DNA from 3 places in the Pseudarthrobacter sp. NKDBFgelt genome. Region 3 is predicted to be linked to each of the others. Evidence: riboswitches for the same ligand, from Rfam matches in the RefSeq annotation. Region 3 holds a riboswitch; each other region holds the start of a gene.

Region 1 (9,678 bases), on a different contig from region 3:
GATGGCCCAGGGCGGGATGCCGGGCATGCCCGGGATGCCAGGCCTGCCGGGTGCCGGCGGCGGTGCCCGGAAGAACGCCAAGAGCGCGCCCAAGAAGAAGGCCAAGTCCGGAAACCCGGCAAAAGCCGCGCAGGAGCGCAAGGACGCCGAGGCCCGCAGGGCGAACGCCGCCAAGGCGCTGCCCACCGGCGCAGCTTTTGGCCAGCAAACGGGCGACTTCGATCCCTCCCAGCTGAACCTGCCCAAGGGCTTCGACAAGTTCCTCGGCAAGTAGCCATCCCCCTCTCCCAGCTAGGTAGCGCCAGGTGTCGTTTTGACCGTTCATAACGACACTTGGCGCTACTTGGTTGGGATACCGGGGCCGTGGAATAGGGTTGGGTCATGTTCAAGCAGAGGGTAGTGTTCGTGCACGGCGCGGGCAGCTTCGGTGCCGCGGCCTGGCCCCGCCAGCACGGTGTGGCCCTGTCCTACGATGCCCTGTTCCTGCGCCGGCACGGCTTCGATCCCGTTGCCGAACCCATCGAGTCCTCATTCGAGGAGGACACACGCATTCTGTTGGACTCCCTTGGGGACGACGGCAGGGGCATCGCCGGCGGGCACGTCGTGGCCCATGCGCAGGGCGCCATTGCAGCGATGATGGCCGCCGTCGAACGTCCGGACCTTGTCTACTCGCTGACCCTGGTGGAGCCGGCCTGCCTGTCCCTGACCGCTGAACTGCCGGCCACGGCGGCGCACATCGGGCTGATGCAGCCCCTGTTCAACGTCCGGCATCAACTCAGTGACGAGGATTTCCAGCGGGAGTTCGTCCGCAGGGTCTATGCCACCGACCTGCAGCAGCCGGTGACTGCCGAGGAGAAGCGTTCTGCCAGGCGGCTGCGGCTGCAGGCGCCGTCCTGGGAAGCCCCGCTGCATATCGTTCCCGGCGTGCCGACGCTCGTCCTGACCGGCGGCTGGGAGCCGCTCTACGAGGAGATCGCCGGCTACCTCCGTGAGACCGGGGCGCTTCACCGCACGGCCGCCGGCGGCCACCGGCCCCACGACTCCCCGGAAGGGGACCGCATCATCCGTTCGTTCATCAGCGACTCAAGCCGCGTGCAGGCGCGCGCCTCCTGATCCCGCCTGAACCTGCCCTCCACAGGAGCCCGTCCGGCCGGCCCCCAATGACCAGCCGGACGGAACCTGCAGGCTCCTACCGGCCCGGCGGAACGCTCAGCTCCGGCAAATAAACTTTCCCGCCGGCGGCCAGGAATTCCTCGCTCTTGCCCCGCATGCCGGCTGCCGCTTCGGCAAGGGCTGCCTGTGCCTCCGCGGATCCGAATTCGTCCCGGATGTCCTGGCTGATCCTCATGGAGCAGAACTTGGGCCCGCACATGGAGCAGAAATGCGCGGTCTTCGCCGGTTCGGCCGGGAGGGTCTCGTCGTGGAAGGCCTCGGCCGTCTCCGGGTCCAGCGACAACGCAAACTGGTCACGCCACCGGAACTCGAAGCGTGCCTTGGACAGTGCGTCATCACGTTCGTGGGCGCCCGGGTGGCCTTTGGCAAGGTCTGCCGCGTGCGCAGCGATCTTGTACGTGATCACCCCTGTCTTGACGTCGTCCTTGTTGGGCAGCCCCAGGTGTTCCTTGGGCGTGACGTAGCACAGCATTGCCGTGCCATAGCGGGCAATTTCCGTGGCTCCAATGGCGGAGGTGATGTGGTCGTAGCCCGGGGCCACGTCGGTCACCAGCGGGCCCAGCGTGTAGAACGGCGCGCCCTTGCACAGCTCCTGCTGCCGTTCCACGTTCTCCCTGACCAGGTGGAACGGAACGTGTCCAGGACCCTCCACCATCACCTGGACGTCGTGCTCCCAGGCACGCTGCGTGAGCTCGGCGAGCGTGTCCAGTTCGGCAAACTGCGCGGCATCGTTGGCATCCGCCGTCGCCCCCGGCCGCAGGCCGTCACCCAGGGAAAACGCGACGTCGTACCGGGCGAAAATTTTGCAGAGCTCATCGAAGTGCGTGTAGAGGAAGTTCTCCCGGTGGTGCGCCAGGCACCACCCGGCCATGATGGACCCGCCCCGGGACACGATGCCCGTGACGCGGTTGGCGGTCAGGGGAACGTAGCGAAGCAGCACGCCGGCGTGGATGGTCATGTAGTCCACCCCCTGCTCGCACTGTTCGATGACGGTGTCACGGAAGATCTCCCAGGTCAGGGCGTTGGCTTCGCCGTTGACCTTCTCCAGGGCCTGGTAGATGGGGACGGTGCCGATCGGGACAGGCGAATTGCGGATGATCCACTCCCGGGTGGTGTGGATGTCGTCGCCGGTGGAAAGATCCATGACGGTGTCGGCGCCCCACCGGGTTGCCCACTGCAGCTTGTCCACTTCTTCGGCGATTGAACTGGTCACTGCCGAGTTGCCGATGTTGGCGTTGATCTTCACCAGGAAGGCCTTGCCGATGATCATCGGCTCGGATTCGGGGTGGTTGATGTTGTTGGGAATGATGGCCCGTCCTGCGGCGAGTTCGCTCCGTACCAGTTCAACATCGCAGTTCTCCCGCAGCGCCACGAAGCGCATTTCCGGGGTAATGAGGCCCTGCCGTGCGTAGTGCATCTGGGTCACGGTCCGTCCCTCGACGGCGCGGCGGGGCACGGGAGGCGCTCCCTTCCACTCCGCACTGGCGGCGCCGCGGCGCACGGCCGAGCGTCCGTCGTCGAGCAGGTTCCTCTCCCTGCCGCTGTACGCTTCCGTGTCTGCCCGCGCCTCGATCCATTCCTTGCGGAAAGGAGGAAGGCCCTGCACGGGGTCGCTCCCCGGGCCGGCCGTCCGGTAAGTCCGGAACGGCTGGTTCGGCACGCCGTTGGGCGACGGCTCCAACGCGATTTCCGTCACGGGAACACGGATACCGGTCCCGGCGTCCTCGAGGTAGGTCAGGGAATGGGATTTCAGGGATTGCGTTACCGGGGGCGGGTTCACGCCAGTGGCGGCACCCGGGTTGTTGCGGGCAGGGTTCAGCTGCTGATTTGGTGTATTCAAGGAATACTCACTTCCTTCGCCGGCATTACCCGGACAGGTTCGACGGTCGCAGGCTGCGTCAGCCCGATCTCAGCCCCTGCAGGGGCACCCGTGTGGTCAAGATGAAAGCTACCACAGCCTTTCTTTCGGGGTTTGTCACATTGCCGGTGCTAGCCTGACCGGGCGGGAAAGAGGCAGATTCATGGCAGAAATTATCGAGTTCACGGGGAAGGTCCTGACCGGACCCGGGAGTGAACAGCGCGGACTGTGGTCTGTTGACGGGCGCCTGACGTTTCGCCGGCCGGCAAAGGCCCCTGACCGGAGCCTGGCGGGATGGGTGCTGCCGGGCTTCGTGGATGCCCACTGCCACATCGGGCTCGGCGTGGGAGGGGCGGTGGATGCTCCGACCGCCGAAGAGCAGGCACGGACCGACCTGGACGCAGGCACCACGCTGGTCCGCGACGCAGGTTCCCCGGCGGATACGCGGTGGCTGCAGGACAGAAGAGACGTCCCGGTGCTGATCCGCGCCGGACGCCGCGTTGCGCGCACGCGCCGGTACCTGCGGGGGTTCGCCGAGGAAGTTGAACCGGAGGGCCTGGTGGAAGCTGTCCGTAAACAGGCCAGGGAAGGCGACGGATGGGTCAAGCTCGTGGGGGACTGGATTGACCGCGACGCCGGCGACCTCGCGCCGTCGTTCCCTGCCGCCGTCGTCCGCGATGCCGTCCAGGCCGCCCATGACGAAGGCGCGCGCGTCACCGCCCACTGCTTCGCGGAAGAGACGCTCGACGACGTGCTGGACGCCGGCATCGACTGCGTCGAGCACGCCACCGGCCTCCTGCCGCGGCACCTGCCCCGGTTCGTGGAGCAGAAGGTGCCCATTGTGCCCACCCTGATCAACATCGCCACGTTTCCGGACATTGCTGCCCAGGCGGCGCCCAAGTTCCCACGGTATGCGGCCCACATGCGCTCACTGTGGGGACGGCGGGAGGAACGGGTGCTTGAGGCGTTCGAGGCAGGCGTGCGGATCTACGCCGGGACCGACGCCGGCAGCGTGATCAGGCACGGCAGGATCGCCGACGAGATCCTGGCCCTTCATGCTGCCGGACTGCCCATGGCGTCTGCCCTGGACGCCGCGTGTTGGAGTGCGCGGGAGTGGCTGGGCGCGGACGGCCTGGAAGAAGGGGCGCGGGCAGACGTTGTCGTGTGCCGGGAGGACCCGCGGAAGGTACCGGAAGCGGTTCATGGCCTGGCGCACGTTGTCCTGGGCGGTCGGGTCATCCGCTGAAAAGATATCCGGCCCGGGACTTGGAATAAATTGAAGCTTCAAGTAATTTTAAGTGTGTAAGGGCTGCCAACCGGAAGGCCCACAGCACCGGGAGTTATCAATGTCTGCACAAGCCGCAAGCCAGGATCTTCTGCCTGCCGACCTCGCCATGGGCACCGTGATGCTCAAGGTAGGCAACATGAAGGTGATGACCGACTACTACCAGCGCGCCCTCGGCCTGGAGGTCATTGCCGAGCAGGACGGCGGAATCTACCTCGGCCGTCTGCAGAAGCCGCTTGTGCACCTGGCGCCCGCACCCGGGCTGAACCTGCCGGGCAGGGGAGAGGCCGGCCTGTTCCACACCGCGCTGCTGTTTGAGAACCAGGCAGACCTGGCCGCCACCATCGCCACCGCCGCCCGGTTCGAACCGCGCTCGTTCACCGGCAGCGCCGACCACCTTGTCAGTGAAGCCTTCTACTTCAATGACCCCGAGGGCAATGGCATCGAACTCTATTGGGACCGGCCGCGCAGCAACTGGTCCTGGAACGGCACTGACGTGGTGATGGACAGCCTGGCACTCCCGCCGCAGCGGTACCTCGAGCAGCACCTGACGGAAGATTCCCTGGAGCGCCAGCTCGGGTCCGTGGCGGGCGTCGGCCACGTGCACCTCCAGGTGGGCGACGTCCAGACAGCCCGCGACTTCTACGTGGGGACCCTCGGCTTCGAGAAGACCGCCGGCTGGCACGGACAAGCCCTGTTTGTTTCCGCCGGCCGCTACCACCACCACATGGCCATGAACGTCTGGAACAGCCGCGGGGCGGGACCGCGCAAGGACACCCTCGGCCTGGGCGAGGTCCTCATCGAGGTGCCGTCCGGGGACGACGTCGGCTCCCTCGCCGACCGCCTCAAGGTCGCCGGTGTTGCCGCCCACCACACCGGAGCCGAACTCCGGTTCGAGGATCCGTGGCGCAACCGCATCCGGGTGGCTGTGCGCTGACCACCGGGTATGCCGGCGCTGCACGCGCCCTGTTCCGGCGGCCTGGAGCTGCCGGGAAATTCCGGCCGCAGCTCTGCCGGGCATGACTCCGGACCGTGCTGGATCCGAATGGGGCTGAATGCGGTCCGGGCTGAATTCGAACTGGGCTGAATTCGAACTAGGCTGAATCCGAACGGCCGGGCAGGAGCAGCCTCCCGGCGGCCGCACCACCGCCAACGGAATGAGGGCAATCCCCATGGGCTTCACCGAGATCTTTGTTGCCACCCACGACGCAGCACTGAAGCGTGCTGGCGTCCTTGACGGCGGCGGCAGCGCGCCCGCAGGTGACGCGGTCCGGATCCCGGACATCAGCGATTTCGAAGTGGAGCAGCTGGGCGACCTGGCCGGTGCCGCCGTGCACGCCGGAGGAGCCGATTACGAACTGACCATGGTGGATGTGGGCAGCGATTCGCTCCTGGCCGTGCCCCCGGCCATGGTGCGCGCCCTGGCCGACCTGCTGTCCTATGAAACCGAAGGGGAAGGCGACATCCTCGAAGAGGTCGCCGAACAGTGGGCCGCGCAGGATGACATGCCGTTTGGCGCTGCAGAGGCGCGGACTTACGTGCAGCGGCTCGCCGAACTCGCCAGCGGAATCGACGACTCGGAGCGTACCGGCCTGTACGTCTGGTCCGCCTGAGCTGATCCGGCCGGAACCTCCGGCCGGCGTCGCCCGTGTCACGCCGCGCCAAGTCGAAATCCTGGCGCTGATCTGGCACAATAGACAGGTACTCGATCTGCGTGGCCCCTCTCTCCGCGTCTGGATCCTGTCCTTCGAACCCGCAAGTACGGCCCGCCCCACGGGTGCAGAACGCCGGGTTCACCCCCTTTCTGAAACAGGAGTGACCACAACAGTGGCCGTAAAGATTCGCCTTAAGCGCTTTGGCAAGATGCGCGCACCGTACTACCGCATCGTCGTCGCGGACTCACGCACCAAGCGTGACGGCCGCGCCATCGAAGAGATCGGCAAGTACCACCCCACCGAAGAGCCCTCATACATCGAGGTCAACTCCGAGCGTGCCCAGTACTGGCTGTCCGTCGGCGCCCAGCCGTCTGAGCAGGTTGCCGCGATCCTCAAGATCACCGGTGACTGGCAGAAGTTCAAGGGCCTGCCGGGCCAGGAAGGCACCCTGAAGACCAAGACCCAGAAGGAAGCCTTCGTTGCCCCGGAAAAGGGTTCCGTGATCATCCCGGAAGCCATCACCAAGAAGGCATCCAAGTCTGATGCAGCCGAAGCTCCTGCCGAGGCCGAAGCAGAGACCACCGAGGCTGAGTAGATTGCTGGCAGAAGCGCTGGAACACCTGGTCCGCGGAATCGTTGATTCCCCGGATGACGTCAAGGTCAGCTCCAAGAACAACCGCCGCGGGGACACCCTCGAAGTGCGCGTTCACCAGGACGACCTCGGACGGGTGATCGGCCGCCAGGGCCGCACGGCGCGTGCACTGCGCACCGTGGTGGCAGCTCTGGCCGGTGGCGAACCGGTGCGGGTCGACGTTGTCGACACCGACCGCCGCCGCTGAGCGCTCGGCACTATTCAGTTTTAGCTCCGGCCCCTCCACCCATGCGGTGGAGGGGCCGGAGTGCTTTCACCAGAGCACCGAAAACCACATCCAACACAGAGGAACACATGCAGCTTCAGGTGGCACGAATCGGCAAACCGCACGGTATCCGCGGCGAAGTGACGGTCCAGGTCCTGACCGACGCCCCTGGAGACAGGTTCGTGCCGGGCACCGAATTCGTGGTTGAGCCGGCGTCAGCGGGCCCGCTCACCGTAAACAGCGCCCGCTGGAACAAGGACATCCTGCTACTGGGCTTCGACGAAATTCGGACCCGCAACGAGGCGGAAACCCTCCGGGGCGCCAAGCTTTTCATTGAAACCGAGGAGTTGGACGAAGACGACGACGAAGGCTGGTACGAGCACGAACTCGTCGGCCTGGAGGCCAGGATCGGTCCCCGAGTGGTCGGCAAGGTTACCGCACTGAACACCATGCCTGTCCAGGACCTCCTGATGGTCACCACGCCGGAGGGCAAGGAAATCCTGGTTCCCTTCGTGGAGCAGATCGTGCCCGAGGTCAATGTTGACGGGGGGTTCATCCTCCTCACGCCGCCGGACGGCCTCTTCGAGCTGAATGCGGAGGAGCAGGCAGCCGCTTCGGAGCCGGAGGAGAAAGCCTAGATGCGGATCGACGTCGTCAGCATTTTTCCCGAATACCTGGCACCCCTGGAACTGTCCCTGATCGGAAAAGCCCGCCAGGACGGCATCCTGGACCTCCGCGTCCACGACCTCCGCGCCTTCACCACGGACAGGCACCGCACCGTCGACGACACGCCCTACGGCGGGGGCGCCGGCATGGTGATGAAGCCCGAACCGTGGGCGCAGGCCCTGGAGCCCATCGCTGCCGACCGCCCGGAGGGATCGGGCAGGCCGGTCCTGATCGTGCCGTCGCCGGCGGGGGAGAGGTTCACCCAGGCGCTGGCGTACGAACTGGCCGAGCAGGAGCACCTTGCGTTCGCCTGCGGACGCTACGAGGGCATCGACGAGCGCGTCATCGAATGGTCCCGGGAGCATTTTGACGTCCGCCCCGTCAGCCTGGGGGACTACGTCCTCAATGGCGGCGAGGTTGCGGTGCTGGCCATGGTGGAAGCCATTGGACGCCTGCTGCCGGGCGTGGTGGGCAACCCCGAGTCCCTGGTGGAGGAATCCCATTCCGACGGGCTCCTGGAGTACCCCGTCTACACCAAACCCTCTGTGTGGCGCGAGCGGGAAGTGCCTGCCGTGCTGCTGAGCGGGAACCACGGCAAGATCGCGCAGTGGCGCCGCCACGAACAGTTCCGGCGGACGGCGGAGCGCCGCCCCGACCTCCTCGAAGCGTTCGACGCCGGCAAGCTGCCACGTGCCGACCGCACCGAACTGCAGGACCTGGGATACGACGTCGTGGACGGCCGCCTGCGCCGCCGACCCGGCGCTGAAGGCACACCACAGGACTAATGGCGTCATGATGCCGTGGCCGGCTCCCTGGGCTCCGGGAGCTGCAGGATTGGCTGTAGCCCCCGCGGTGTGGCAAAATTAGTCCTTGTGTCTGCTGGGTCCGCACCTGCCACAGGGGGAGCGCAACCAACAGCTAAGGCAACCGGCCTCATCAATCAGTGAAGTGGCCGGACCACTTACCTTTCGGCGGAAATCCCCAGTGCGCCACGAGCGCCCCAGGTTTGCTGCCGTGACCCAAAGTGAATGACCTGTGGCGTTCACCAGGAGTGCAATTATGCATATTCTCGATTCCCTCGATGCAGCCTCGCTGCGTACCGATGTTCCCGAGTTCCGCGCGGGTGACACCCTCAAGGTGCACGTGAACATCATCGAAGGCAAGAACTCCCGTGTCCAGGTATTCCAGGGCTTCGTCCTGGGCCGCCAGGGCGACGGCGTCCGTGAGACCTTCACGGTCCGCAAGGTTTCCTTCGGCGTCGGCGTGGAGCGTACCTTCCCGGTTCACTCCCCGATCATCGACAAGATCGAGGTCGTCACCAAGGGTGACGTCCGCCGCGCGAAGCTTTACTACATGCGTGCACTGCGCGGTAAGGCTGCGAAGATCAAGGAAAAGCGCGACTTCAGCACCGCCAAGTAAGTCCTTTCGGACTGCAGAGGCCGGGCCGCGGCCGTATCCGGCCAGCGCCGGAGCCATTCAGCACCAGCGCCCAGGATACGGACCATGGACCACACAAAACGCCAGCCCCGGAAAATGGGCTGGCGTTTTGCGTTCCTGGCCGTCATCCTGGCGGTTGCGGTCAGCGGACTGGTCCGATCGCTGTGGCTTGATGTCTACTTCATCCCGTCCGCGTCCATGGAACCCGTGCTGGAAGGCGGGGACCGCATCCTGGTTTCCCGGACCGATTTCCGCGCTGAGCCCATCCGGCGCGGGGACATCGTCGTCTTTGACGGAAGGGGCAGTTTCGCCCCGCTCAATAGCGGCAACGGCCCCCTGGTGGACAGCGCGGCCGCCGTCACCCACTGGATCGGCCTCACCGGCAGCGACACCACCTACGTCAAGAGGGTCATCGGGCTCCCGGGGGACTCGGTGGCCTGCTGCGACGCCGGCGGCAACGTGACGGTGAACGGAGAGCCCCTGGCGGAGCCCTACATCTTCAACGGAGATGCCCCCAGTACCCAAAAGTTCAGTGCCGTGGTCCCGGATGGCCGGCTGTGGCTGATGGGGGACCACCGCTCCGTGTCGGCCGATTCGCGAAGCCTGCTCGGAGCCCCCGGCGGCGGCATGGTCCCGCTGGACAGGGTGATCGGCAGGCCGGTCCAGATCATCTGGCCGCTTGATAGGTTTGCTTCAGTACCCCGTCCGCCTGCAGGACCAACAACAGAGAACGGACAGTAGATGCCC
Region 2 (8,930 bases), on a different contig from region 3:
TGGAGCCCCAGACGTAGGGTTTGCCCAGGATGGCCGCTGCGTCATTTACCAGGTAGCGGGTGGCGAAATTGTCAGCGCCGTCGAGGATGAGGTCGTAGCCCGCGAACAGTTCCAGTGCGTTGGTGGCATCAAGGCGGATATTGTGCAGCCGGACGTCCACCAGGGGGTTCAACGCGGCGATGGCATCGCGTGCCGACTCGATCTTGGGGCGGCCAACGTCCGCCACCCCATGAATGACCTGGCGCTGCAGGTTGCTAAGGTCAACGTCGTCGTCGTCGATGATTCCCAGCGTGCCTACGCCGGCGGCGGCAAGGTACAGGAGCGCAGGGGACCCGAGTCCGCCGGCACCGATCACCAGCACCTTTGCATTCTTGAGCCGCCGCTGCCCGAGGGCGCCGATCTCGGGGATGATGAGATGCCTCGAGTAGCGTTCCACCTCTGCGGCGGTGAGGTCGGCTGCCGGTTCCACCAGCGGATCCAGGGACACAGGTGAAACATTTGCGCTGATTGTCGAAGCCATACTTCAATGTATGCCCCGGGATACCGCCCGGTCATATTACCCCGCAGTAAAGTGGAGGTAACTGCAACGAAAGAAGGACAACCGTGGTCCATGAAGCACGGGCTAACCGCCCGCCGGCCGCCGAACCGCAAGCTCCCTCGCGTCCTGCAGGCCAACGGTCAGCCAGGCTTCCCCGGGACGAGCGGCGCGCCCAGCTCCTCATGGCAGCCCAGGAAGTCTTCGTGGCCAACGGTTACCACGGTGCAGCCATGGATGAAATCGCCGAGACGGCCCACGTCAGCAAGCCGGTGCTCTACCAGCACTTTCCCTCAAAACGGGAGCTGTACCTGGCCCTGCTGGAGAGCCACCTTGCGTCCCTGACGGACCTCATGCTGGGGGCCCTGAACTCCACGACGGACAATGACGAGCGCGTGCAGGCCGTCATGCGGGCCTACTTCCAGTTCATCGCCAACGATGACCAGGCGCACCGGCTGGTGTTTGAGTCGGACCTGGTCAATGATCCGGACGTCAGCGCACGCCTGGAAACCTTCAACAGGACGTTTGCCGACGCCATCGCACGCGTCATCGCCGAGGACACCAAGCTCCCCCATCTCGAGGCGCAGCTCCTGGGCCGGGGGCTCGCCGGAATGGCGCAGGTCAGTGCCCGCTACTGGCTTGAAACGGACGGCAACCTGGACCTCGATGTAGCCAGCGACCTCATCTACCGTTTAGCTTGGCGCGGAATCTCTCGCTTCCCCAAAGAGTCCTAGACTACAAATAAGACATAACCAACGAACGTGAATGGCTGGGAGGCCCCTGTGGAAATTAAAATCGGCGTTCAGAATATCGGCCGCGAAATTGTCCTGGAATCAAACGAGGATGCGGATTCGGTAGCCAAGATTGTTGAGGATGCCATCACCAAGGGCAGCGAACTCCGCCTGAAGGATGACAAGGGACGCCTGATCATTGTTCCCGGAAACGCCCTGGGCTACGTGGAGATCGGAGCCGAAGAGGCACGGCGCGTAGGTTTCGGCCAGTTCTAGGGCCTGCCGACGAACCACCCGTAGCCCAAGGAGGACCATGCTTTCGCTGACCATTGTTGTACTGGCCGCCGCCGCAGCAGGCTTTATTGTCTGGGCAAACGACAAGCGGCATGCCAAGTACGGGGCCGGCGTGCCTGCCGGGGTTTCCGTGGCCGTGGCAGCCCTGGCATGGATCATCCTGATGGCCGCCGGATTCGGATACCTGCCGGGACGCACCTGGATTCCCTGGGTCCTGCCGATCGTGCTCGGAGCCGCGTCCGCAACGACGGCCGCCATCTACCTCGGCCGTTCACGTGCGCGTCAGGATACCCAACGGCTGACTGCAATCCTTCGGGCCTGAGGCCTGCCGAGCACCTCGTGCAGCGCACTCCAAGCCAGCCGGCAGTGGCCGCCACCCCTATGGGTGGCGGCCACTGCCCGTTAGGAACACAGGGGCTGGTGGCGCGGGCGCTCAGCGACCCGCCTGTTCTGCTGGGGGCAACTAACGCTGTGCCGGCAGCTATTGCCCCTGCACATACTTCGCCGGCTCTGCCTTGGCGCCCGCAGCTGCCGCTGCTTCACTTGCTCCTGCGGCTGCCGCGAGGTCCCGGCCGGTCACCTGTCCCCCGGCGTCGTGGGACGTGTAGCGGATAAAGACGCGGTTGTAACGCCAGTCAAGGTCCGGGTGGTGGTTCTGTTCCTCGGCCAGGCGTCCGACGGCGGCAATCAGCTCAAGTGCGGCAGCCGCCGTCGGCATCTTGAAGACGGTGACCAGCCCGCCGTTGCCGGCCCGCCAGTCAGGCAGTTCAGCCAGGGCTTCGTCGATCCGTTCCGGGGGAAGTGCATCTTTGCCGGCCACTGCTGCTCCTTGCATCAGGGCGCCACCCGGCAGACGGCGGGCCCTACAGGAACTCGGCCCGGCCTTCCATTGCCGACGACGCCAGCGCGTGTTCACGGCGGGGTATGCGACCAGCCGCTTTCGCCAGCCTACCGGCGATGACGGCGTGCTTGAAGGCCTCCCCCATCAGGGCGGGGTTCTGCGCCCGGGTCACCGCCGTGGCCAGGAGCACGGCGTCGCAGCCCAGTTCCATGGCGAGGGCGGCGTCGGAGGCCGTGCCGATGCCCGCGTCCAGCACCACCGGTACCGAGGCCCGGGACACGATGAGCTCGATGTTGTGCGGATTGAGGATGCCCAGGCCCGTCCCGATGGGCGAGCCGAGCGGCATCACAGCGGTAGCTCCGAGGTTTTCGAGCCGCAGGGCCAGGACGGGATCGTCATTGGTGTACGCGAAAACCTTGAATCCCCTGTTGACCAGCTGCTCCGTGGCGTCCACAAGCTCAACGGCGTCCGGCAGGAGGGTGTGTTCATCCGCGATGACCTCAAGCTTCACCCAGTCGGTTTCCAGGGCTTCCCGGGACAGTTCAGCCGTGAGGACCGCATCCCGCGCCGTAAAACACCCTGCGGTGTTGGGCAGGACCCGGATGCCGTGATCCACCAGCAGCTGGAAGAGCGAGCCCGCCTCGTTTGGCGAATAGCGGCGCATGGCCACGGTGGTCAGTGAAGTCCCGGACGCCAGGAGCGCGGCGCCCAGGCCGTCCAGGCTGGGCGCGCCGCCGGTGCCCATGATGAGCCGGGATGCCAGTGGGACGCCGTCGATCACCAGGGGGTCCTGAACGCCGGACAGCTGGCTGTTGGTGATGGTGGTTCCGGTCATGGTGGTCAGCCTCCCTGTACTGCCGTGACAAGTTCGACGTCGTCGCCTTCGGCGAGCGCCGTGGCGGACCACAGACTGCGGGGCACCACCTGGGCGTTGCGGGCTACGGCCACGCCCAGCTTCCGCCCGTCCGTGGCCCGGCCGTCCGCGGCCAGTGGACGGCCCGTGACCTCGCTGACGAGCGCGGTGATGGAAGCGTCGTCGGCCACGCTGCGGCCGGTTCCGTTCAGGGTGATGTTCATGCTGTCTCCTGGGTGTTGGGTGGGGTTGCAGCCGCTTCAACCAGGTGGGAGGGAGCAGCGGAAAACCGGCCGGGGTTGAACGGGGCCCAGCGGGGGTCCTCGATGCCGTCCATGAGTTCGCGGCAGATTGCGGCCGCAGCCGGGGTGAGCAGGATGCCGTGGCGGAAGAATCCGGTGGCAATGATGAGCCCCCGTACGTGGCGGGACCCTTGAGCGCCGGGCCTTCCGGGGGCGGGCTGCCTGCCCGCGGGTTCTTCTGGTAGCGGCACCCTTCCGAGCAGCGGGGCGTTGTCCGGTGTACCGGGCCGGGCGCGGGCCGTGCACTCGAGCAGCTCAAGCTCAGCGACGGCGGGCACCAGCACCTGGGCATCGCGGAGAAGCTGGTACACGCCCCCTGCCGACACCGCACCGGCGCTGGAGACGGCGCCCCTGCCCAGTGCGTCCTCACGCTGGGTTGCCCCGATCACCACGGTTCCGTCCTGCCTCGGAACGATATATACGGGGACCCCGCGCACCAGACCGCGGACTGTCGAGGTCACCAGGGGCCTGAGATGCACCGGTACCGCGAGCCGCAGGATGTCCCCATGGACCGGCCGCAGCGGCAGGTGAAGGTCCACCGGCAGTCCGGTGAGTTCCGGGGCGTGCAGTCCGTTGGCCACCACGGTCTCCCCGGCCAGTACGGTCCCTCCGCCTTCCAGGGCTACTCCGGCTACGGCATCGTCCCGCCAGAGCAGGCCTGATGCCTTGTCCGGCACGGCGAATCCGTCGGCGGCGCCGGCTACGCCGCTTCCGGCCACGCCGGCATCCCCGGCGAGGGCCCGGCGGAGGCAGGCCACCAGCAGCCGGGGGTCCACTTGGTGGTCCGCCGGCGTATCAAGCGCACAGGCGATGCCCGGGCTTAACAGCGGCTCCCGGCGGCGGGCCTCGCGGATGGTGAGCGGTTCAACCGTGAGCCCGTTGGCCAGCTGGACGGCACGCAGGTCCAGCAGCGACTGCCGGTCCGCGGCGTCGGCACCCACGGCGAGGGTCGGCGTCGTAAGATATCCGGGATCCGAGCCCGCGGCCGCAGCGAGGTCAGCAGCGAAACCGGGCCAGCGGACGGAGGCTTCGAGCATGAGTTCCAGGAGGTCCTCCTCCTGGTAATGCAGTTCGTTCACCGGCGCAAGCATCCCTGCGGCCGCCCGGCTGGCTCCGGAGCCGGGGGCATCGTCGATCACCACCACTGAACGGCCCGAACGCCTCGCTTCCCAGGCGATGCCGTGGCCTATGGCTCCTCCGCCGATCACCGCCACATCGGCTCTGATTGTTGAGCCGAAAGAAGGGGTGCCGGTTACGCCATGCACATCAGGCATCGATTGTCTCCTTCCCTACGCCGGTATTAACCGGATCAGGTCAAGCGGTCGGCTCTGACGCCCTCTCAGCCCGGCGCTTTGTGACAGCTGCCGCGGCTCCCGCAGTACGAGCCCAGTGTAAAGGAATTAGGCTGGCTCCCATGAATGTGTCCCACCCCCCTGCCGCCGCTTCCCGTCCGTCCGGTACCGACGCCTTTATCAACGCGGAAGGGAGTGCCGGGCTGCACGATGCGCGCCTGTACCTCTGCACGGACGCGCGCCGCAGCAGGGGCGACTTCGAGCAGTTCGTGGATGCCGCGTTCGCGGGCGGCGTGGACATCATCCAGCTCCGGGACAAGTCCATAGAGGCAGCCGAGGAGCTGGAACTTCTGGCCATCCTGAAGGAGGCGGCGGTCCGCCACGGCAGGCTGTGGGCAGTAAACGACCGCGCCGACATTGCCGTGCTGTCCGGAGCGCCGGTGTTCCACATCGGGCAGAAAGACCTTCCCCTTGAGGCAGCCCGGACGCTGCTGAACGGGAACGCCGCCATCGGCCTGTCCAGCCACAGCCCTGAACAGGTGGATGCCGCCCTGGCCGCGGCCGCCGGCCCGGCGGCGCTCGACTACTTCTGCGTGGGGCCGCTGTGGGCAACACCCACCAAGCCCGGCCGCGCCGCCGTCGGGCTGGACCTGGTGAAGTATGCGGCCGCGGCAGCAGCGGCGCAGGGGCAGGGACAGTCCGACGGCGGCGTGCCCTGGTTCGCGATCGGCGGGATTGACCACGGCAACGTGAAACAGGTGGTGGAAGCCGGGGCCAGCAGGATCGTGGTGGTCCGGGCCATTACGGAAGCCGATGACCCGGCAGCCGCAGCCGCATCGCTGCTCGACGCGCTGGACGCCGCCCGCCCGTAACGCGGCGCCGGATCTGCGGCGCATCCCGCGGGCGGTTCCCTGCACTATTCGCGGAATTCGGGCTACGCTGATTTTCGTGTCACATCATCGGCTGGCCCCCAGTGTCCACGAGCACACCAACGCCCTCGAGGCTGCCCTCAGCGCCCTGCGGACGGAGCTTGAGCTGCCGGGCGACTACCCGGAAGATGCAGTGGAGGACGCCGAGGCCGCGGTGTCGGCACTGCGGCTGCCGTCCCATGACCTGACGGGCATCGACTTCATCACCATCGATCCGGCGTCGTCCACGGACCTTGACCAGGCGCTCCACATTGAACGGGACGGCAGCAGCTACCGCGTGCTCTACGCCATTGCCGACGTGCCCTCATTCGTGGCTCCCGGCGGTCCGCTGGATGCCGAGACGCGGCGCCGCGGCCAGACCTTCTACACCCCGGACGGCCGCATTCCGCTGCACCCGGAGGTCATCAGCGAGGGCGCCGGAAGCCTCCTGCCGGGGCAGGACTGTTCCGCGTTTGTGTGGGACTTCCGCCTTGATGCCCGCGCCGAGGTCACAACCGTGACGGTCAGGCGGGCCCGGATGCGCAGCCGCGCCAAGCTCAGCTACAAGGGCGCCCAGGCGGAACTGGACGGCGGCAGCCCTTCAGACGTCCTGGTCCTCCTCAAAGAGGTGGGGCTCAAGCGCGTGGAGCTGGAGCGTGCCAGGGAGGGTGCCAGCCTGAACATGCCGGACCAGGAAATTGTCCAGCTTCCCGACGGCGGCTACCGGATTGCCGCGGCCCCGCAGCTTCCCGTGGAGGACTGGAACGCCCAGATCTCGCTCATGACGGGAATGGCGGCGGCGCAGCTCATGCTGGCCGGCAAAGTGGGCATCCTCCGCACCATGCCCTCACCGGACGAGCGTTCCCTGCACCATTTCCGGCTCCAGACGGAGGCACTTGGGAAGCCCTGGGACGGTGAGGTCAGCTACGGCGAATACCTCCGCAGCCTGGACCCCACCGATCCCCGCCAGCTGGCCATTATGCATTCGGCGGGAATGCTCTTCCGGGGTGCGGCGTATACGGCGTTCGACGGCACGGTCCCTGAGGACGCTGTGCAGTCCGCCATCGGGGCCGCCTACGCCCACACCACCGCACCGCTGCGCCGCCTGGTGGACCGCTTTGTCCTGGTGACCTGCGAGGCCCTGTGCAACGGCGGCGAGGTGCCCGGCTGGGTCCGTGAGGCGCTGCCGTCGCTTCCCGAGATCATGGCCGGCTCGGACCAGTTGGCGTCCCGGATGGAACGCTTGGCCCTGGACACAGTGGAGGCTGCGCTCCTGGTGAACCACATCGGACAGGAGTTCGACGCGATCGTGATCTCCGGGTCCAAGCCCCAGAAGGAAAACGGGAACGGCGGCAACGGAAAGAACGGCAACGGCCGCAACGGCAACGGCAACGGCGGCTCCGGCATCATCCAGATTGCAGAGCCTGCCGTCACGGCCCGTTGTGCCGGCGAACTGGTGGCCGGAACCAAGGTCCGGGTGCGCCTCGTGTCCTCTGACATTGCCACCCGGGAAGTGCATTTCGAGCTGGTCCCCTCCCTGTCCTGAGAGGGGCGGTTTCTCCTGCGGGTTGGCAGGCACACCGGGCCAAAGCCGGGTTTCCGTTTCCGTGCGGCTAGACTGAAGAGGTAGAAATGGATGCCCGGTCGTTGATTTCCTTGATTTGAAACCAACAAGCCCGCCCCTACGCGATCTTGAGATACACCCGCTGGTCACCAGTGCCAGCATTTTAGATAGCCCGCGATCGGCTTCCACTGGAATTGCTTGCGCGCCTGAGCGTGCTCCGGAACGGCCTTGGGCCGGCCCGTTGAGCAGGCAGCGCCAATGCCCAAATGAATAAGGAAACTCCACGTGAGTGAATTGCATACCCACCAGCTTCTGACGGACGACTCCGGCACCGAAACGATCGAGCCGGAAGAGACCATCATCTCCGACGAGAAGCCGCATGAGATTGAGGAGAAGTCCTTCGCGGACTTCAACGTCCGCGCCGACATCGTGGAATCCCTGGCGGACGCCGGAATCACCCATCCCTTCCCCATCCAGGCCATGACCCTGCCGGTGGCCCTCTCCGGCCACGACATCATCGGCCAGGCGAAGACCGGCACCGGCAAGACCCTGGGCTTCGGCATTCCCGCCCTGCAGCGGGTGGTGGGCCGGGACGACGCCGGCTACGAAAAGCTCGCTGTTCCCGGCGCGCCGCAGGCCCTGGTCATCGTCCCCACCCGTGAACTGGCGGTGCAGGTGGCCAACGACCTGCAGACGGCCTCCCGCAAGAGGAACGCACGCATCGCCACCATCTACGGCGGCCGGGCCTACGAGCCCCAGGTGGAAGCCCTGAAGAATGGCGTGGAGGTTGTGGTGGGAACCCCCGGGCGCCTCATCGACCTCTACAAGCAGAAGCACCTGAGCCTGAAAAACGTCAAGGTCGTCATCCTGGACGAGGCTGACGAAATGCTTGACCTCGGCTTCCTGCCCGACGTCGAAACCCTGATCGCAGCCACGCCGGCGGTCCGCCAGACCCTGCTGTTCTCCGCCACCATGCCGGGCCCCGTCATTGCCATGGCCCGCCGCTACATGACCCAGCCCACCCACATCCGTGCTGCTGATCCGGATGACGAAGGCCTCACCAAGCGGGATATCCGCCAGCTGATCTACCGTGCGCACAGCATGGACAAGATCGAGGTGGTGGCCCGCATCCTCCAGGCCAAGGGCCGCGGCCGGACCATTATCTTCACCAAGACCAAGCGCACCGCGGCCAAGGTCGCGGAGGAACTGGTGGACCGCGGTTTTGCAGCCGCCGCGATCCACGGCGACCTCGGGCAGGGAGCACGCGAGCAGGCGCTCCGGGCCTTCCGCAACAACAAGGTGGATGTCCTGGTGGCAACCGACGTCGCCGCCCGCGGCATCGACGTGGACGACGTCACCCACGTCATCAACTACCAGTGCGTGGAAGACGAAAAGATCTACCTGCACCGGGTGGGCCGCACCGGCCGTGCCGGCAACAAGGGCACCGCCGTGACCTTCGTGGACTGGGACGACATGCCGCGCTGGGGACTGATCAACAAAGCCCTGGGCCTGAGCGTGCCGGAGCCCATTGAAACCTACTCCTCTTCTCCGCATCTTTTTGAGGACCTGGACATTCCCGCAGGCACCAAGGGCCGGCTTCCGCGCGACAA
Region 3 (9,678 bases):
TGGCGTGTGCCGGGTCCGTGCCCCCTGCGCTGGGGGCCCGGCCGGAAGATGGTGGTCAACGGCCGCGGGTGCCGGGCGCTGAAGACGTGGCGGTGCTGGAGGTGACGGCGCCGGAGCCGTCTCCGGCAGCGGCCGGGGCTGGTCCACGGGCGAGCATGATGGCCAGGGCAATCATGGCCAGGCCAAGGACCAGGTGGAGCCAGTTGTCGGCATCGTTTGCGGGGAGGAAGTTCGCCGGGGTGGTGTCTCCGACCAGGAGGCCGTACAGCCAGAGGACCAGGTAGATGACACCGCCGTAGATGAGGAAGTTCCGTGCCTGCGGGTGCGAGCGAGACATCAGGACGCCGGCAAGTCCAAAGAGCAGGTGCACGGAGTTGTGGAGGACGGACACCTGGAAGATCCCGAGCAGCAGCGCTCCTGAGGCGTGCCCGGCCAGGTGGAGCGCGTCAGAGTGTGAGGTGATGCCGGGAATGAATCCCAGGATGCCGGCCAGGCAGAACACGGCGCCCGTTGCGAGCGCCGCCTTCTGCAGGCCTGTTCGGGCGCCTGCCCGGCGGATGCTGGCTGCCATGTGCTGTACTCCTCAAACCCTGGAGACAACATAGTAAGCATGATTACTAAATAATTGCTAAGCAGGCTTTGTATTCTGCCGGCGTTGAGCGCCGGTCACTAGCCTTCCGGGCCGGCCCACGAGTAGGGGTTTGTGTCCGGACTTCCGCGGCGGCCGTGGTCGTAGCGTTGCTGCCAGGACTTCCCGACGGCGGACACCAGTTCCGCCAGCAGGGAATAGTAGGGGTGGTCCGGGCCGATGAAAATCATCTCGTCCCAGGCTTTCAGGGCGTCACTCCGCGCCGGCCGGCCGGAGGATATCGCGGAGAGCCTCGACCACCAGGTCATGGTCCTGCACCTGCGGCAATCCGGACACGGTGACGGTTGCTACGGCGCCCACCCCGGTGACGTACACGGGGAAGGAACCGCCGTGCGCGGCGTAGAGCGCCTGGTCGAACCAGGCATTGTCTTCAATACGTCCGCCGCTGAGCCGGGCGCGCAGCCCCACCAGCAGGGAAGGAACCTCGTAACGGGCGGCGGTCCGCTTCTTGGCCCGGATCCAGTGCCCGTTGTCCGGTGTTGCCCCCGGCAAGGCAACGTGGAAGAGGACCTGCTCGCCCTTGGTGATGTCGATGGCGATGGGAAGCCCGCGCTCCTTGCCCAGCTCCACCAGGAGCAGCCCCAGGTTCAGGGAGTCGTCCAGGGAGAAACCGGGAAATTGGAGTTCCCGGACCTCCGCCTCAATCCGCGCGATCAAGGCCTCCAGGGATCCCGCCGGCTGGGCATCGCGGGAATCCGGATCATACCCGGTCACATCTGGTGGATTCGCAGTCATGGCCCACAATCTACCCCTCCCTGCGGTAAACTGGACCACGCCCAACAGGGCGGATATTTCACCAAACAGAATCATTCAACGACAGGGGAGCGCCGCCGTCGGCATCACTGGCCATGCCAGGGACCGCAGGTGGGCGCTGAGAGTGCGGACAGCCGCAGACCCTCGAACCTGATCCGGTTAGTACCGGCGCAAGGGAGTCGAGTTCTCGAAGTGCGCGCAGCGGCAGCAGTGCCGGTAGCCGCGTCCACTTTCCCCTCCTGTTCCTCAGGAGGACCACATGGCTACAACAGCAGTCAAGAAGCCCGCCGGCAAGTCCTGGCGCGTCGTGGACATCGTGGTGGCGGCCCTCATCGCCGTCGCCGGCGGCGTCATTTTCTGGGCCTGGTCCCAGGGGGCCGCCGCAGTCTCCGGACCCATGAACGCCGTCTACCCGCCCCTGACCGGCCTGATCGCCGGCGGCTGGATGATCCCGGCCGTCCTGGGCATGCTCATCATCCGCAAGCCAGGCGCCGCGCTCTTCTGCGAGACGGTGGCCGCCACGGGTGAACTGTTTATGGGCTCCCAGTATGGGGCGTCCGTACTGTTCTCCGGATTCGTCCAGGGCCTGGGTGCCGAGATCATCTTCGCCATCTTCGTGTACCGGAAGTTCAACCTGCCCGTGGCACTGCTTGCCGGCGCCGCCGCCGGCCTTTTCTGCGGCCTGAACGACTCCTTCGCGCCGTGGGGCTGGAACATCGCCTACGCCGCCGGCGACAAGCTGGCCTACATCATCTTCACCGCCATCTCCGGCGCCATCATCGCCGGGGCACTGTCCTGGATTGCCACCCGCGGCCTGGCCAGGACCGGGGTCCTGAGCTCCTTTGCATCACGCAAGGCGGCAACGGAGCCCGTCTTCTCCTGATGGGCGCCCCTTCGCGGCACGAGGAATCCGTGGCGGTGCGTCCGGCCTCCGTCACAGCCAGTGGCTGGGGCTGGAGGCATGCGGGGCGCGCCAAGCCGGCCGTCCGTGGCCTCGACCTGGAGATCCGCCCGGGGGAGCGGGTCCTCCTCCTGGGGCCCTCCGGCGCCGGCAAGTCCACGCTCCTGCATGCCCTGGCCGGGGTACTGGGGGACATAGACGACGACGGCGGCGACGCCAGCGAGTCCGACGAGACGGGCTCGCTGCTGGTTGACGGCGCCGTGCCCCGTGAGCAGCGCGGCCGGGCCGGGCTGATGCAGCAGGACCCGGAGACGCAGGTGGTCCTCTCCCGCGTCGGCGACGACGTCGCCTTCGGCGCCGAGAACCTCGCCGTGCCCCGCGACGCCATCTGGGCCCGCGTGCACGAGGCGCTGGACGACGTCGGACTTTCCCACCTGCCGCTGGACCACCCGACGTCGGCCCTGTCCGGCGGGCAAAAACAGCGCCTGGCGCTGGCAGGAATCCTCGCCATGCGGCCCGGCCTGATCCTGCTCGACGAGCCCACGGCGAACCTGGACCCTGCCGGTGTGCTGGAAGTCCGCGACGCCGTGGGCCGCTGCCTGGACAAAACCGGTGCCACGCTGGTTGTGGTGGAGCACCGGGTGTCCGTGTGGAAGGACCTGGTGGACCGGATCGTGGTGCTGCAGCCGGGCAGCGCCACCGATGATGCCGTGCTGCTTGACGGTCCTCCGGACCAGGTGCTCGCGGACGCGCGGACCATGCTGGCGGCGGCCGGTGTGTGGGTGCCCGGGTATGTTCCTGAGACACGTGCAAGGTCGGGCAACCCGGCTGCAGGCTCCGGCGATCTCCTGCTGGCGGCCGAACACCTTGCGGTTTCCCGGGAACGTCCGCGCCGCAGCGGCTTTCGGAAGGTCCCCACGGTGCCCGTCCAACACGATATTTCCGCGCAGGTCCGGGCAGGGCAGGCGCTGGCCATCACGGGCCCCAACGGGGCGGGCAAGTCAACGTTTGCGCTGACCCTCGCGGGACTCCTGGAGCCGGTGGCTGGAAAGGTGTCGGCCACCCTGGACCTCAGCCGCGGCGCCGGGATAGACCCTTATAAGTGGAAAGCCGAGCAGCTCATCGAGCGGATCGGCACCGTGTTCCAGGAGCCTGAGCACCAGTTCGTCACCGGGAAGGTGCTGGACGAACTCCTGTTCGGTCCGCGGCACCTGGGGCACGGTGAGGAGCGCGTGGACGAGCTGCTGGAGCGGTTGCGGCTGACCCACCTCGTGGACGCGAACCCCTATACGCTGTCCGGCGGCGAGAAGCGGCGCCTCTCCGTGGCCACGGTCCTGGCGGCACATCCCCGCGTGCTCGTGCTGGACGAGCCGACGTTCGGCCAGGACGCCAACACCTGGGCGGAGCTGGCCTCGTTCCTGTCCGAGCTCCTGGATGGCGGCACCGCCTTGGTGTCCGTGACGCACGACGCCGAGTTCACCGCCGCGCTGGGTGGAACCGAGCTGCGGATGGCTGCCGCCGAACCGGTGGCGCCATGAGGCAGGAACTGAACCTGCGGGGCAACCAGGCCCTGCTGACCCGCGCCAATCCCCTGAGCAAGTTCGCCGCCGTCTTCCTCATCACGGCAGTGCTGGCGCTTTCGATCGACTGGGTTTCCGCGTCAGTGGCGCTGGCCTTCGAATTCCTGCTGTTCCCGCTCGCAGGCCTGACGCTGACGCTGCTGTGGCAGCGCGGCTGGCCGCTGATCCTCGCGGCGGCGGTGGGGGGCTGGAGTACCTCAATCCTGGCTCCGGACAGCGGAAGGACGCTGATCGACGTCGGCATCTGGACCATGAGCGAAGGCTCGCTGGAACTGGGGATCGGCTTCATGCTGCGCGGGCTGGCCATCGCCCTTCCGGCGGTGCTGCTGATGAGCTGCACCGACCCCACGGACCTGGCCGATGCCCTGGCGCAGAAGGCCCGCCTGCCGCACCGCTTTGTGCTGGGGACCCTTGCCGCCATGAGGCTGGTGGGCCTGATGGCGGAAGAGTGGCAGACCATCGGCATGGCGCGCCGGGCCCGGGGCGTGGGTTCGCGCGGCAGTGCCGTTCAGCGGTTGAAGGCGACGCTGGGGCAGAGCTTCGGGCTCCTGGTGCAGGCAATCCGCCGGGCGTCACGGCTGGCAGTGACCATGGAGGCGCGTGGTTTCGGCGGCGGACTCCGGACGTGGGCGCGCGAATCCACCTTCAGCGCGCTGGATGCCTGGGTGCTTGCCGGGGGCGTAGTGATGGCGGGAACAGCGGTGGTTGCAGCAGTGTCCCTTGGGACATGGAACATGGTGTGGCTGGGAAGCTGATACCTGGGCCGGCCTAGGGGCAGGCATAGTTGTAGTCGAAACCCCTGGACACGAACTGGGCCAGCACCACCCTGCCGCCGCCGGTCAGCGGCTCGCTGGAGCAGGCGCTCGCCGCGCCGGAGGCGTTGAGGGACCCGGCCAGCCAGCTGGCAAGCGAATAGAGGTTGCTCGAGCTGCTGACTGTTCCGACAATCCGGTCCCACTGCTGGCCGGTCGAGTAGATCCCCACCTCGGCTCCGATGCTGTGGAAGAAGTCAGTCATGCCTTCGAGGACGGTCCGGTTGGCATCCTTGTCGGTGCGGGACCAGCTGTTCTCCGTTTCAACGTCCAGCCACCAGAAATATGAGGACGGGTTGCTGATCCCGCGGAAGTACGCGTCGTCGTAGGCCTTGGCGAAGCCGTACATATAGGCGCAGGCCTTGCCGTAGTCCCCGGCCTTGCAGGGGCCGTAAGGGTTGTGGACATCCTTGCCGGGCGGGTACTCGTCGTTTTCCGGCCATCAGGAGCCGGCGGCGCCGGGATTGGCGGTGTTGACGTACAGGGAGACTGTGGGCTGGCCGGGGTGGCCGGCGGAATCTTCGGCCCACCTGAGCTGCTCGGACAGGCAGGGGTTCGTGGTGTTGGCCAGGCCATTGTTGACGCCCACAATGGCAAACGCCTGTTCCGAGGGAAAATCTCCGTTGCACTGCGGCCACGAGATGTCGTTACCCAGAAATGACTGCTGCCCCTCCCCGGGTGAGGGAACGGCGTAGGCGGGGGCGCCGGTGACCAGGAGCAGCGCGGCAAGAAGCAGGCCAAACATTGCCGGCACGGCCCGTGGGTTTCCGGCGTGCAGTACCCGGTGTGACGGCGCCCTGCCCCGCTTGGTGGTGCTTGGCGGCGCCTTGCTGGCTGGTGTGCGGCGCATGCTGCCTCCGTTGCCGCTGGACGAAGAGGTCCCCATCCAGTGTCCCGCCGTTGGCACGGAGAGGTCAAGGTGCCTCGATTCCCCGGTTATATCGCATGGGACGGGTAACGAATCGTTATGACGGCCCAATGGGGAGTCCATGTCCCGCCCAATAGCTCATCTGTGATATAAACTTGACTATGACGCAGGAAACCGCCGAACACGTTGCCGCCATGTTGAGGGACGCCCGCAGTGAGAAGGGCTGGACCCAGGGCCAGCTGGCGTCCGAGCTGGGTACGAGCCAAAGCGCCGTTGCCCGGATGGAGCAGGGCAAGCAAAACCTGAGCCTCAGAATGATCCAGCGCCTTGAAGCGATCTTTGGCAGGAGCATCGTGAACGTGGGCAAGCCGCAGATGACGCACCTGCGGGTTGAGGGCGGACATACCCTTTCAGGTTCTGTGGACGTCAACAGCAGCAAGAACGCCGGAGTGGCACTGCTCTGTGCCAGCCTGATCAACCGGGGGACTACTATCCTTCGCCGCCTGGCGCGCATCGAAGAGGTAAACCGGATTGTTGAGGTCCTGACCAGCATCGGCGTGGAGTGCACCTGGCTTAACGACACCGACCTGCAGCTTCGGCGTCCGGCTGTGCTGGACCTGGACGCCATGGACGTTGACGCCGCACGCCGCACGCGGAGCGTCATCATGCTTCTGGGACCCCTGCTGGACGAATCGGCAAAATACCGGCTCCCCTATGCCGGCGGCTGCGACCTCGGGACCCGTACGGTTGAACCGCATATGCAGGCACTCCGCCAGTTCGGACTCTCGGTGGAGGCCACCGCAGGTTTCTACAGCGTCCAGGCCCCGCCCGCGGACACCCGGGACCGCTCGTTCGTCCTCACCGAACGGGGCGATACTGTCACCGAGAACGCCATCATGGCAGCCGCCCACCGCGAGGGCACAACCGTGATCCGGAACGCCAGCCCCAACTACATGGTGCAGGATCTTTGCTTCTACCTGCAGATGCTGGGCGTGGAGATCGAGGGCGTAGGCACCACCACCCTGAAGATCACGGGGCGCCTGTCCATCGACGCCGACATCGAGTACTTCCCGTCGGAGGACCCCATCGAGGCGATGAGCCTGATCACCGCGGGCATTGTCACCAACTCCGAGGTGACCATCCGGCGCGTGCCCATCGAGTTCATGGAAATTGAGCTGGCAACGCTGGGCCAGATGGGCCAGCAGCTGGAGATCTCCGGGGAGTACATGGCCCGGAACGGCCGGACGCGCCTGGTGGACGTCACCACCAAGCCTTCGGAGCTGCACGCTCCGGAGGACAAGATCCATCCCATGCCGTTCCCCGGGCTCAACATAGACAACCTGCCCTTCTTCGCCGTCATTGCCGCGAATGCCCAGGGACAGACCATGATCCACGACTGGGTCTACGAAAACCGGGCGATCTACCTTACGGAACTCAACCGGCTGGGCGCCCAGGTGCAGCTGCTGGATCCGCACCGGATCTATGTCAACGGACCCACAAAATGGCGTGCGGCCGAGGTGGGCTGCCCGCCTGCACTTCGCCCGGCAGCCTGCCTGCTGCTGGCGATGCTTGCCGCGCGGGGAGTATCAGAGCTGCGGAACATCTACGTCATTGAGCGCGGCTACGAGGACCTGGCGGAGCGGCTGAACGCCATCGGCGCGAAGGTGGAGTACTTCCAGGACTGACCTTTCACGGTTCGTCATGAAAGGCGGGGTCACCCCAAAATCTTCCTGCCTGCCGCAGAATGACAGTATGCGTACATTCGGCGTCGAGGAAGAGCTCCTGATTGTTGACCCGAAAACAGGGGAGCCGCTTGCACTGGCCGATGCCCTGTTGTCCGGGCACAGGATGGCCGCCGACGATGCTCCCGATGCCCGCGCGCTGGAAACCGAAGACAAGACCGTTTACGACGACGACGAGATGGGCTTGAGTGCCGAGCTTAAGCTTGAGCAGATCGAGACCCAGACGCGGCCCTGCCTGGAGTATGGTGTCCTGCTGGACCAGATCCGTGCCGGCCGGACGCTTGCTGACCGGGCTGCCCAAAAGAACGGTGCCCGGGTGGCGGCGCTTGCCACCTCGCCCTTGGCCTCCACCAGCCATACGACACCGGACCCCCGGTATGCCCGGATGCTGGAGCGCTTCGGCCTCACGGCGCAGGAGCAGCTCACGTGTGGCTTCCATGTGCATACCTATATTGAATCGCCGGAAGAAGGCGTGGCGGTCCTGGACCGGATCCGGGACAAACTTGCCGTGCTGACCGCGTTGAGCGCGAACTCCCCGTTCTGGAACGGTGTGCCGACTGGCTTTGAGAGCTACCGGACCCAGGCCTGGAACCGCTGGCCCACCTCAGGACCCGCGGGGATCTACGGAACCTACCCCGCGTACCGGCGGGTGGTCACGCGGCTGCTGGACAGCGGGGTGATGCTGGACGAGGGGATGCTCTACTTCGACGCCAGGCTTTCGCGGAACCACCCCACCGTGGAAGTGAGAGTGGCCGATGTCTGCCTCCGTGCCGAGGATGCCGCGCTCATCGCACTCCTGGTGCGTGCACTGGTGGAGTCGGCCAGCCGGGAGTGGCGGGACGGGGTGGACCCCGCGCCAGTGCCCACTGTGCTGTTGCGCATGGCTGCATGGCAGGCGAGCAGCAGCGGGCTTAGCGGGGAACTGTTGGATTTCGGTACCTTCCGGCCGGCCCGGGCCACGGATGTGGTGCGTTCGCTGGTGGATTACCTCGCGCCCGTCCTGGACGAACAGGGGGAGCTCGCCATCGTGCGGCAGGGCGTGGAGGACATCATCGCCCGCGGCACCGGGGCGGCTGAGCAGCGCCGGGTCCGTGACAAGGCCATGGCAGGTTCTTCACCCGAAGATCTCGGCCTGGGCGCCGTGGTAAACCACGCGGTGAATATCACCATGCGTGGGGCCATGGACCTTTCGGAAGTGGAAGCGGCCCCGGACCTGCTGCGCGTCCGGCAGTCCTAGGCGCTCCTGGGCATACGAGGGGCTGCCTCTTGAGCAGACAGGGGCTGCGCGTACGGCAAGGCATATGCCACGGGAGGCTGGCCAGCTTTATACCCGGGGGCGCGCTGGGCAGATCTCCGCGTCCGGCGACCTTGCTCTGTCCTAAAGGAGCGATAGTTGCTCTCTCCTAAAGGACAGCAAGGGAGGCTTCCAGCAGTAGGTGCCACTCAGGGAACGGATCCTGGGGAAGTTCATCCTCGGTGGGTCCGGGGTCTTCCGGCACGTCCACGTCTGGCGGATCGAAGTCATCGGGCAGGTCCAGGTCCTGGGGCATCCCAAAGTGCTCAACAAAGCCCTGGAGGGTCAGGCCTCCGATCGCAGACAAACTCGGTTGTCCTTCCGATTTCGTTGCCGTACTCCACATGTCCGTAACCCAGTCTGGCCAGTGGGGTGGTTCCCAGTCCTGGTGTTCGCTTTTGTAGTGGCGCCCGGACGGTGAGATCCAGCCGGGTGGTTCATCCTTGGTGGCCGGTGTCGGTTTCCACCCGCTGCTGTGCCGAAGTTTGTGGTGCTTCGGGCAGGGCTGTCCGAGATTGCTGATCCCGGTGGTCCCGCCATGGTGCCAGGCCAGGAGGTGGTCTGCCTCGTTATCCAACGAAGGGTTGCTGCAGCCGGGGAAGGGGCATGTGCCGTCCCGCAGCCGCAGCCAGTTCCGCATGGCTTTGGTAACCCGGTAGCTGGTCCGCCCGATCTCCAGCGGCGCCCCGTCCCTCGGATCGACAAGGACCCGGTGGAACGAATCGGCACCGTTCGCGACCAGGTCCCGTGCCATGGACGGCGGGATGGGCCCGAAGCCGTCCAGCACGGCCGGCTCATCCGTCAGGCCCATCAGCGCGACTACCGGGACCATGACGAGCACCTGCGCCCGCACCGCAGACGACAGCCCGACGGGATCCATCCCGGCACCCGCCCCGTCGTTGGTACCCAACCCGTCGCCGTTGCCTGTACTCACCCATTCGCTGTTGCCTGTATGAAGGCGGGAGCTGTCGCCTGTATGAAGGCGGGAGCTGTCGTCTGTATGAAGGCGGGAGCTGTCTCCATTACCGCGGCTGGCGCCGCTGGTGAGGATCGCTTCGGCGAAGTCGTCGGCCCGGATC

Evidence for each region. A riboswitch is a leader RNA that binds a small molecule or an ion and turns the genes downstream of it on or off. The one in region 3 is predicted to bind thiamine pyrophosphate.
Region 1: another riboswitch for thiamine pyrophosphate. It lies ahead of thiC (phosphomethylpyrimidine synthase ThiC); the one in region 3 lies ahead of ACKAE7_RS03185 (ECF transporter S component).
Region 2: another riboswitch for thiamine pyrophosphate. It lies ahead of ACKAE7_RS19595 (FAD-dependent oxidoreductase); the one in region 3 lies ahead of ACKAE7_RS03185 (ECF transporter S component).

Annotation. Positions count from the first base shown of each region.
Region 1 covers NZ_JBJURL010000044.1:14,021-23,698, reverse strand. Annotated here, with positions in the region: gene ffh (signal recognition particle protein) at 1-274, shown strand, start outside; gene ACKAE7_RS12945 (alpha/beta fold hydrolase) at 382-1,113, shown strand; gene thiC (phosphomethylpyrimidine synthase ThiC) at 1,190-3,013, opposite strand; TPP riboswitch at 3,008-3,115, opposite strand; gene ACKAE7_RS12935 (amidohydrolase family protein) at 3,195-4,277, shown strand; gene ACKAE7_RS12930 (VOC family protein) at 4,378-5,253, shown strand; gene ACKAE7_RS12925 (hypothetical protein) at 5,489-5,929, shown strand; gene rpsP (30S ribosomal protein S16) at 6,144-6,566, shown strand; gene ACKAE7_RS12915 (RNA-binding protein) at 6,568-6,810, shown strand; gene rimM (ribosome maturation factor RimM) at 6,918-7,466, shown strand; gene trmD (tRNA (guanosine(37)-N1)-methyltransferase TrmD) at 7,467-8,279, shown strand; gene rplS (50S ribosomal protein L19) at 8,554-8,913, shown strand; gene lepB (signal peptidase I) at 8,998-9,672, shown strand; gene lepB (signal peptidase I) at 9,673-9,678, shown strand, end outside.
Region 2 covers NZ_JBJURL010000113.1:141-9,070, reverse strand. Annotated here, with positions in the region: gene moeB (molybdopterin-synthase adenylyltransferase MoeB) at 1-520, opposite strand, end outside; gene ACKAE7_RS19625 (TetR/AcrR family transcriptional regulator) at 604-1,269, shown strand; gene ACKAE7_RS19620 (DUF3107 domain-containing protein) at 1,318-1,542, shown strand; gene ACKAE7_RS19615 (hypothetical protein) at 1,580-1,882, shown strand; gene ACKAE7_RS19610 (4a-hydroxytetrahydrobiopterin dehydratase) at 2,042-2,380, opposite strand; gene ACKAE7_RS19605 (thiazole synthase) at 2,424-3,236, opposite strand; gene thiS (sulfur carrier protein ThiS) at 3,242-3,478, opposite strand; gene ACKAE7_RS19595 (FAD-dependent oxidoreductase) at 3,475-4,830, opposite strand; TPP riboswitch at 4,826-4,943, opposite strand; gene thiE (thiamine phosphate synthase) at 4,971-5,720, shown strand; gene ACKAE7_RS19585 (RNB domain-containing ribonuclease) at 5,797-7,302, shown strand; partial or broken gene ACKAE7_RS19580 (DEAD/DEAH box helicase) at 7,606-8,930, shown strand, end outside.
Region 3 covers NZ_JBJURL010000007.1:24,132-33,809, reverse strand. Annotated here, with positions in the region: gene ACKAE7_RS03200 (DUF4383 domain-containing protein) at 56-571, opposite strand; gene ACKAE7_RS03195 (hypothetical protein) at 670-819, opposite strand; gene ACKAE7_RS03190 (heme-degrading domain-containing protein) at 842-1,384, opposite strand; TPP riboswitch at 1,458-1,597, shown strand; gene ACKAE7_RS03185 (ECF transporter S component) at 1,662-2,285, shown strand; gene ACKAE7_RS03180 (ABC transporter ATP-binding protein) at 2,285-3,841, shown strand; gene ACKAE7_RS03175 (energy-coupling factor transporter transmembrane component T family protein) at 3,838-4,638, shown strand; gene ACKAE7_RS03170 (hypothetical protein) at 4,652-5,044, opposite strand; gene ACKAE7_RS03165 (hypothetical protein) at 5,138-5,545, opposite strand; gene ACKAE7_RS03160 (UDP-N-acetylglucosamine 1-carboxyvinyltransferase) at 5,725-7,248, shown strand; gene ACKAE7_RS03155 (glutamate--cysteine ligase) at 7,316-8,542, shown strand; gene ACKAE7_RS03150 (endonuclease) at 8,709-9,678, opposite strand, start outside.